Regions from separate parts of the Alteromonas sp. W364 genome, predicted to be linked through region 1. Evidence: predicted binding sites of a transcription regulator. Region 1 holds the regulator's gene; each other region holds the start of a gene.
The links. Region 1 encodes sigma-54, which starts transcription at its own class of promoters, with help from an activator protein. Its sites were predicted from a motif close to GTTGGCACGNNNNTNGNNT; they were not measured.
Positions count from the first base shown of each region.

Region 1 (3,182 bases):
GAGTAAGCTGACCGGAATATTGTCTACGCAGTAGTAGCCCAAGTCTTCTAGGGCGCGCAATGCTATTGATTTGCCTGAACCGGAGCGTCCGCTAATGATGATTAGATTCAATGATGAGCCCCTTATTCTAGGTTTTGGTTATGCTAGCGCTGCGATTATTTGGTCTTTACTTGTGGCTTTTCTAATCGTTTTCACGATTTCTTTATCACTGAGTTTTTGTGCAATAGAAGAAAGTGTCTGAAGATGCTCTTCTGTTTGCTCTGATGGTACTAATAGTGCAAAGAAAATATCAACGGGTCTGTCGTCTATAGCGTCAAAGTCGATAGGTTCTTCACTCGTGACGACAACAGCTACGATATCGTCTATGCCGTCGATACGGCCATGAGGAATGGCAATGCCATTTCCAATACCTGTGCTGCCCATTTTTTCTCGGCTCACTATACTCGCGAGTATATCGCCAAGTGCTAATGATGGGTTTTCTCTGGCCGCAATCTCGCTGATGACTTCGAAAATTCTTTTTTTACTGTGACAATCGACCGCACATTCAGTGCGGTCTAAAGAAATGATATCAGATATGATCATATTAACTCTTAAGCAACTAGTGTCGCTTTAGTTTTTCCTTGTGTTTAATAACCTGTCTGTCTAGTTTATCGATAAGGCCATCAATGGCTGCATACATGTCATTATGCTCGGCATTTGCGTGAACAACGTCACCCTTTAAATGCACAGTAGCTTCTGCTTTTTGGCTCAGCTTTTCGACGTTTAACACCACGTGTACGTTGCTGATATGGTCGAAGTGTCGTTCTAACTTCTCAAACTTAGTATCGACATATGCTCTGAGTGAATCTGTAATATCTACGTGGTGACCTGTTAGATTAATTTGCATAATGTTACGTCCTCTAATGTCGTCTTATAAAAGACTTTTTCTTTGGTTCGACGGGGGAATCGAGAGAGACTCTCGATATTTCGCAATTGTCCGCCGTGCAACTTGAATACCTTGATCAGCTAACAATTGCGCAATCTTGCTATCACTTAATGGCTTGCTAGGTAACTCTGCAGCCACTAACTTCTTAATTAATGCTCTTATCGCAGTAGATGAACACTCTCCTCCAGACTCAGTAGAAACATGGCTAGAGAAAAAGTACTTTAACTCATAAATGCCACGTGGCGTGTGCATATACTTTTGTGTGGTAACTCGAGATATAGTCGATTCGTGCATATCCACCATTTCAGCTACGTCATTTAGTACCATCGGTTTCATCATTTCTGGGCCGTGTTCAAAAAAGCCCATTTGTTGCTGCACAATACAATGAGACACCTTTAGGAGTGTTTCGTTGCGGCTTTCTAAACTTTTGATAAACCATTTCGCCTCTTGTAAATGAGACTTAATAAATTGGGAATCGTTCGAATTTTTTGTACTTTTACTTAAGGCCGCATACTCTTGATTAACCACTAATGGCGGCAGTGAATCATTATTTAATTCAACAACCCAGCGACCGTTTTTCTTGAGCACAGTGACATCTGGAATGACATATTCCGGCTCTTTGGTTGCTATCTCACTCCCAGGACGGGGATTGAGTGTTTGTAGCAGACGCATCACTTCACGCAGTTGGTCTTCTTTCAACTTCGTTTTACGCATTAAAGTGCGGTAGTCTTTACTACTTAGTAAATCACTGTGTTCGCTTAGCAAATGTTTAGTTTCAGCGACCCAAGGTGTGTCGGGAGCAAACTGATTGAGTTGCACCAGCAAGCATTCTTGAGGTGAGCGGGACCCAGAGCCAATAGGGTCAAACATTTGAATGCGTTTTAAAACACATTCCACTTCATCAAGCTCAATCTCTTCGTTTTGTAAGCTATCCAAAATGTCTTCGCAACTGACGGTTAAATAGCCTGATTCGTCGATACTGTCGATAATTGCGATAGCGATAGAACGGTCAATATCAGAGAAGGGCGTTAATTCCATCTGCCAGATTAAGTGGTCTTGGATATTTTCTGAGGTCTCACCTTGAAAGACGTAGTCGTCGTCGGGGCTTGAGCCACCTGTCATCGTTGCTGGTGCAGAAGACGAACTGAGGTATTCTTCCCATGAACTGTCGATCGGTAAATCATCAGTGAGTTGATTGTTTTCTAAGGCGTCATGACTATCGATGTTGTCAGAATTTGCCGAATTGAGGTCGCTAGAATCAGCTTGCTCTCTATCGTTTGCACTATTCTCTTCTGACTGCTTGTCATTATTGTGTTCACTTTCATCAATTTCCAATAAGGGATTTGAGTCAAGCGCTTCTTGGATTTCTTGTTGCAGGTCTAGCGTAGATAACTGTAATAGCTTGATCGCCTGCTGCAACTGAGGCGTCATCGTAAGTTGTTGACTGAATTTTAACTGCAATGAAGGCTTCATTGATGCCCTTGACCTAATGTTAACGGCGAGACGTGCCGAATTCTAAACATGATACGGAATACCTATAAGACAAATTGTTCACCGAGATAAACATCTCGCACTTTTTGGTTACTGAGAACTTCCTCAGCACTGCCTGAGGCGATTAGTTCGCCATGACTTACTATATACGCTTGTTCACAAACATCGAGGGTTTCTCGAACATTGTGGTCAGTTATTAATACACCAATATCACGTTCTTTTAATTGTTGTATTATCTTCTTTATATCATTAACAGAAATTGGGTCAACACCGGCGAAGGGTTCATCGAGCAAAATAAATTTAGGATTTGCTGCTAAAGCTCGCGCGATCTCGACTCTACGCCGCTCCCCGCCTGACAAACTCATCCCAAGATTGTTTCGAATATGATTCACATTAAATTCATCCATTAAATCATCGGCTTGTTGCTCGCGCTGGTCTTTTGTGAGTTCTTTTCTCGTTTGCAAAATAGCCATTAGATTTTCATATACCGTTAGTTTCCGGAAAATCGAAGCTTCTTGCGGTAAATAACCGATACCGTGTCTTGCTCTCTCATGCATGGGCTGAATTGATAAATCTAGCTGATCAATGAAAATTTCACCTTTATCGATAGGTACGAGCCCAACGATCATGTAAAAAGTAGTGGTTTTACCGGCGCCATTGGGGCCTAACAAGCCAACGATTTGGCCTGTGGATACCTCAATACTGACGTCTCTAACGACTTGCCTAGCTTTGTATGACTTGGCGAGATGATTGGCAACGAGTTTAC
Region 1 is NZ_JAVRID010000006.1:235,467-238,648, reverse strand. It holds gene rapZ (RNase adapter RapZ) at 1-111, opposite strand, end outside; gene ptsN (PTS IIA-like nitrogen regulatory protein PtsN) at 139-582, opposite strand; gene hpf (ribosome hibernation promoting factor) at 599-886, opposite strand; gene RM556_RS11770 (RNA polymerase factor sigma-54) at 911-2,398, opposite strand; gene lptB (LPS export ABC transporter ATP-binding protein) at 2,461-3,182, opposite strand, start outside.

Region 2 (3,182 bases), on a different contig from region 1:
CCAGCACACTGCGATAAGTCGCTCTCTATCGTTTCGGCAACGAGTTGCAGTGAGCCAAACTTACTTTGGTTAAAGCTATTTAAATAAAGCTTAAATGATTTTGATTCAATCAGATTAGGTGAAGTGACAGGGACCTCACAACGCAAGATGGCAACTTGCGGTTTACCCTTTAGGTTGAGCCATGACAATTCGTAGCCATTCCAGATATCGCTTCCATGAAAAGGCAGCTCTGATGGTAATTTAATTGCATCACGGCTCAGTGAACGAGGTACAGCTTGTAGTAAGCTATTATCATATTCTTGTGAGTATGATACTGATTTCCCCAGTGTTAGGTGGTCCAAAGATGTCTCCTATTGGCAGCTTAATTTTATGAGTGTTGTGTACTTAAAATCCGATTCGCTCTGTCTGACAAAAGGTAAATTAGCTTTGTATGACAATATTGTCGGTGTACTTAAGATTACGTGTAATTTATCATAAATGCTCAATATCATTAACTATGGCAACAAAAAACGATGTCTACGAATTCTGCTGATGCACTCATTTCTTCGCTTGAACAATTTCATACTGCTTATATCGACCTAATAGGCAATGGCGATAGTCTAATGATGACAGAGTTTGACAGTGATTGGTTATCTCCTTGTATACAACTCAGTGAAGAATCATTAGAAACAATGGCAAATGGTTCAGAAGTGCCTTGGAAACCGGTGAAAAGAGATGCGAATTTGAATTTAGATAACCTCGCCAGTGCCCTTGAGATAGACATCGATCCTCAACTGTCTGCTCTTTTTTGTCGCTACTTTAGCCACGATTTGCCAGCGAGGGCACAGCGTGGTGATTTAGATATTATTCAAGTTTGGAATGAAGATGACTTTGAACGCTTGCAAAAGAATCTGATTGCCCATGTGTTGATGAAAAGAAGACTCAAGCAAGACGACACTTTGTTCTTTGCCACTACTGATCAGGAAGAATTCATTATTAGCCTAGACGTAAAAACGGGAAATGTCATGCTAGAGCAGGTGGGCAAAGTACCGCAAGAAGTATTGGCACCAGACATTGCTACCTTTATTTCTGGCCTAACACCGCGACCTGTTGTTGCAAGTCTGTAACTTGGTCTTGCAATGTTTCAATTGTTTCGTTTCCTTGCTCAACTTGCGTCGCGAGCTGTTTAACTAACAGCTCAAGCGTTTTTAACCTCTCTGCGGTATCTTTATTAGATGATTGCCCACCTTTGATTTCATTGGTGATCATGACTTTTTTTAGCGAATCTTTGTTTTCTTTCCAGTAACTTAAACCTTTGATTATCAATGGGATAGGTAGGGGAGTTGTTGATTTGGCTTTTATCATACCGACACTCGGTTGCTTTCCTTTTTCACTAAGTTCGATGCAGATATTGACGACCATTTGTATATCAGAATTCATTCTTTGTTTTCCCGGGCGAATAAGCCTTGAATATCATTAAGGAAATAAACCAATTTGTTAGCGAGTTTGACGAATATTTAGGGTAATTAAAAGAGTTTGTTCAGGCTGAATTCATAAAATTTAGCGTAAGCTATTGATGATGTTGGCGATTTACTTGTTGGTCCAATATTTGTTTAAGAGAATTCTATAAAACTAATTAACGTTCAAAATTGAACGTTTTACAAAACAAACTCAAAAGGATGAAAAAATGAAAGCACTTCTTCTTTCAAGCATTATGGCTAGCTCTTTACTTCTTGGCGGATGCGTAATTTCGATAGGCGATGATGAGAGTGGTTATTCTTATGGTTCAAGCTGGGAAAAGCGTGAAGCAAAGAACCGCAACTACATCTCTGAACTAGACTTAGGCGTGTCTAAAGAGCGTATCATTGACACCTTAGGTGCAGCAGACTTTACAGAACTGACCACTAGCAATGGTGAGAAAGTACAAGTTTTATACTATCGAACTCAACGTATACATGATGACAGTATGACCACGAAAGACGAATGTACACCGCTTGTTTTTATTAACGGTGAACTTGTTGGATTTGGTGAATCAGTCGTCCAAAAATACATTTAGGTCCTCGGACCCTTTCCCGCATGATGGCCAATTGGTCATCACACCATGGCTTTGTACATGCAATGCCGATAGAGCGTTTCGCTCTTTTGCCCTCAGCTTCCCTTGCTTGAGGGCTTTTTTCTTTGATGTAGATCGTTTTGCATTCACTTTCTCATCGTATTGTTAAATAAATGTTAGCGTAATTCCCAAAATGTTTTATTGTATAAGTGTCAGCAGACCGAAACGATATAAAGGAATGAAGTATGACAACTGCCGCTTACAAGCCCGAAATAGATGAAATCAGAGCATGTTACCTAGGCGCCGACGACCTAAAAGTAGCTGCGTCGATTCTATACAATGCTTATTTTGACGATCCTCTCTTTAATGACATTTTTGAAGTTGAGAGAGAAGGTTATGAGAATCGCTTACGCTCAGCCATACGCGAAGAGCTGAATGCTTTTTGGGATGGTAAGCAGCCTATGATTGGTTTGTTTGAGCATGGGCGTCTACTCGCTGTTGCATGCTTAATCAGCCCGGATGCTGCTTTTGGAGCTGGCCGTTATTGGCACTGGCGTCTGAAGATGCTACTCACTGCCGGCTTCCTTGGCACTAAGCAAATGATCTCAAAAGAAGAAAAGGTAAGAGAATGCATCCCTGCCAAAGACTATCACATGCTTTCTTTTATTGGTGTTCACCCAGATCATCAAGACATTGGTCTTGGGCATATCTTGATGCGCGGGATTGTTGGTTTGCTTCAAGAAGACAATAAAACAGAAGGCGTTGGCGTATTTGTGACCCTACCTAAATGTCTTTCGTTCTTCGTTGATGGCCAGTTTGAGTTAGTAAAAGAACTAGAAGTGGGCGATATCACTGGCAAAGTGATGTTCCGTAAAAAACTTAAGGGATAAAAGGTGATACTGCTTGTACGACATTTCTTACAAGCGTGTGAGCGAAAGTGCTTTTGTACTACATTCTTTTTCTGCAGCCGAAAAATTAACGCATATAAAACATGGGGTTAAATTTGTCAGTATAAAAAATAAACGACCGGAAATGTAAATATTTTATTTCATCGATAGTAAAAGAAATCCCCCTTGCTAATATAAACCCACCTCAAGGAGACGAGTTCAGGAAGAAATCGTCAAGGTAATGGAAGGTTTCAGGAAGAAGC
Region 2 is NZ_JAVRID010000002.1:585,061-588,242, forward strand. It holds gene queF (NADPH-dependent 7-cyano-7-deazaguanine reductase QueF) at 1-341, opposite strand, end outside; gene syd (SecY-interacting protein) at 513-1,106, shown strand; gene RM556_RS05340 (hypothetical protein) at 1,063-1,419, opposite strand; gene RM556_RS05345 (DUF3192 domain-containing protein) at 1,667-2,035, shown strand; gene RM556_RS05350 (GNAT family N-acetyltransferase) at 2,278-2,922, shown strand.
Region 2: a site for sigma-54 is predicted at 1,576-1,594, ahead of RM556_RS05345 (DUF3192 domain-containing protein). Genes of this name have one in related genera too.

Region 3 (3,182 bases), on a different contig from region 1:
AACTCACAAGGCGACAACTTGTTAGGTTTCCCGGTAAACACTGATGGAACATCAGCGTCAGTTGCTTTGAGTACGACGGTACCAGTGAGAATTCCAGATTCGTCAGGTTCGCCACAACAAACAACAGAAGTTGACGTTCGCTTTAACTTGCCAGCAGGCGACCAAGCTAAGGTGGCTGCAGATTTCGACCCAACAGATCCCTTAACTTATAATGCAGCAACCTCAGTTACTGTATATGACTCATTGGGTGACAGTCATGTTATGACTTATTACTTTATTAAGGACAATGATCCAGGTGTAGTAAACGAATGGTATGTGGCAACAGCAGTCGATGATCAGCTGATTGATGCCGTAAACTCGGATGGTTCAGATTCAGATCCTGCTACTGCGGTCAACACAATCGGTGGTAATACCGGCAATGCAGTAACGACTGCTAAAATACAATTTAGTGAGGGCGGTGATTTCATCGGTATCCAATCTGCCGACGGCCTGCCACAGCCAGATTCTAAATTCAGAACAGAAGCGCTAGGTCCAACGATACTTAGTAACGGTTCCGATCCAAACCAACAAATCACTATCGATTTTAACTTGGATAGAAACAGTGCGACACCAAATGAGCCAACACAGTTTGCGTCTGCATTTGAAGTAACCTCACTTGAACAAGATGGTTTGCCAGTAGGGCGATTAACCGGTATTGATATTGGTGCAGATGGTCTAGTGAGAGCAACGTTCTCTAATGGTACTTCTGAACCTATCGTAAGAGTTGCACTTGTGCGCTTCTCTAACGAACAAGGCTTAACACAACAATCGGGTACGCAATGGAAAGAAAGTATTCTTTCTGGTGAGGCTCTAGCTGGCGAGGCTACAACAGGTACTTACGGTGACATTAATTCGTCAGCACTTGAGCAAGCTAACGTGAACTTAACCACTGAGCTAATCGATATGATTATTGCTCAACGGAACTTCCAAGCAAACTCAAGAGCACTTGAAGTAAACAACCAGTTGAACCAGACAATTCTGAATATTCGATAATACCGAATAAATTAAAAAAAGCGGCAATTGCCGCTTTTTTTTGTGCCTCCAAATAAACCGTAGCCTAAGCACACTAACAGCCGTCAGCCGTTGCCCGAATAAAAGCCGCGTGCGACATTTTGTAAAGAGTGCGGTAGCTAAACCAACAGCGGAAAAACCTTAGGGCCTTGAAAGACGCTTCAAGCCCATCCATGGGTCGCTTGGCACTCGACATCCATGTCGAGTGACACTTTCAAGTCCCTAAGATTCATCCGCTTTTTGTTGATTTAGGTACCGCACTTTATAGGTGAAGCGCTCACCTGCAGCTCAAGCACGCTAACAAAAAGCCGTAAGTCTTTGCTCGAATAAAAGTGTCAATCGGCAGGACGCCGATTGTCAAGCGTCCCAAGGATGGGCTCGCAGCGACTTTTATTCGAGCAAAGGCTGAAGGCTGTTAGTGTGCTTGAACTGCGGATTATCAGCGAGCTTGAGCTACGAGTTAACGTTCGCCTGAAGGCGAGCGCGCGTGTTTGGCATTGTCTTTGCAAACATCTCAGTATTCAATTTTAGTTACGTCAAAAAAGAGTCGAATGCTATGGATAAAATGCTGTATATCGCTGCAAGTGGCGCGAAACAAGACCTTCTTGCGACTTCAGTACGTGCCAACAATTTGGCAAATGCGCAGACCACGGGTTTTAAAGCCCAGCTAGAGCAAGCGAGAGCGATGCCTGCTTACGGCGAAGGTTTGCCTACTCGCGTATTTAGCATGACTGAAAGTCCTAGCAATGATTACGAAAGTGGCCCTTTAATTACCACTGGGCGTCCACTTGATGTGGCAGTTCAAGGCTCAGGCTGGCTGAGCGTGCAAACACCACAGGGCGAAGAGGCCTATACTCGTAGTGGCTCATTAACGATGACGGTGGATGGTGCTTTACAAGACTCAAAAGGTAATTTGGTATTGGGCGAAAATGGTCCGCTATTTTTACCTGTACCCATAACTAATCTCACTATTTCAGGCGATGGCCGCATTTCTGGCCGTTTGCAAGGAGCACCACCGGATCAAATTGACGAAATAGGCCGCTTAAAAATGGTTAACCCTGCATTGGATACCATGAAGCGCCGAAACGATGGTTTATTTGATTTGAAAGAAGGTGGTATTGCCCCTCAGGATATAAACGTTGGTGTTGGTTCGGGCATGCTCGAAGGTTCAAATGTCAATGCGGTTGAAGAGATGGTCAGCATGATTAGCTTACAGCGTCACTATGAGATGCAAGTAAAGCTAATGAAGAAAGCTGACCAAATGGTTACTAGCTCGAATACCTTACTCAGAATTATTTAATTTTTTAAAAAGCGAATTGTTTTTTCGCGGAGGTTGTTATGCACCCAGCATTATGGATAAGTAAAACAGGACTAGATGCAGCACAAACTGATGTATCAGTTGTATCGAATAACTTGGCAAATGCCAGCACCGTAGGTTTCAAGAAGGACCGTGCGGTATTCGAAGACTTGCTCTATCAGAACATTAATCAACCGGGTGGTCGTTCGTCGGCGGATACCGAACTTCCCTCAGGCTTGATGCTTGGCGCAGGTTCTAAGGTCGTTGCGACCCAAAAATCGCATACTCAAGGCAATCTATTAACCACTGACAATGCTTTAGATATCTCTATACAAGGTCGTGGTTTCTTCGAGATTCAGCAACCTGATGGCACCTTAGCGTATACCCGAAATGGTCAGTTCACGCTGAATGACCAAGGTAATATCGTGACACCTGGTGCGGGTTTCGTGCTGCAGCCTGTCGTGACTTTGCCGCCAGATGCGCAGCAAGTGACAATTTCGCAAGACGGTGAAGTGTCTGCGCAATTGCGTGGTCAGGCTGAGCCTCAAGTCTTAGGTCAGCTGAACCTAGCCGATTTCATCAACCCTGTTGGTTTACAACCAATTGGTCAAAACCTTTACGTTGAAACTGCTGTTTCAGGGGCGCCAATTCAAGGTGTTCCAGGTCTTGAAGGGCTGGGAACATTAGCCCAAGGAACCTTGGAAACATCAAACGTGAATGTGACGGAAGAACTAGTGAATCTCATTGAAAGCCAACGTTTGTACGAGATGAACTCTAAAGTGATTTCTTCTGTCGATCAAATGCTTGGCCAAGTTATTCAGCAGCTTTAGGAATA
Region 3 is NZ_JAVRID010000004.1:79,398-82,579, forward strand. It holds gene flgE (flagellar hook protein FlgE) at 1-1,032, shown strand, start outside; gene flgF (flagellar basal-body rod protein FlgF) at 1,607-2,350, shown strand; gene flgG (flagellar basal-body rod protein FlgG) at 2,389-3,177, shown strand.
Region 3: a site for sigma-54 is predicted at 1,541-1,559, ahead of flgF (flagellar basal-body rod protein FlgF). Genes of this name have one in related genera too.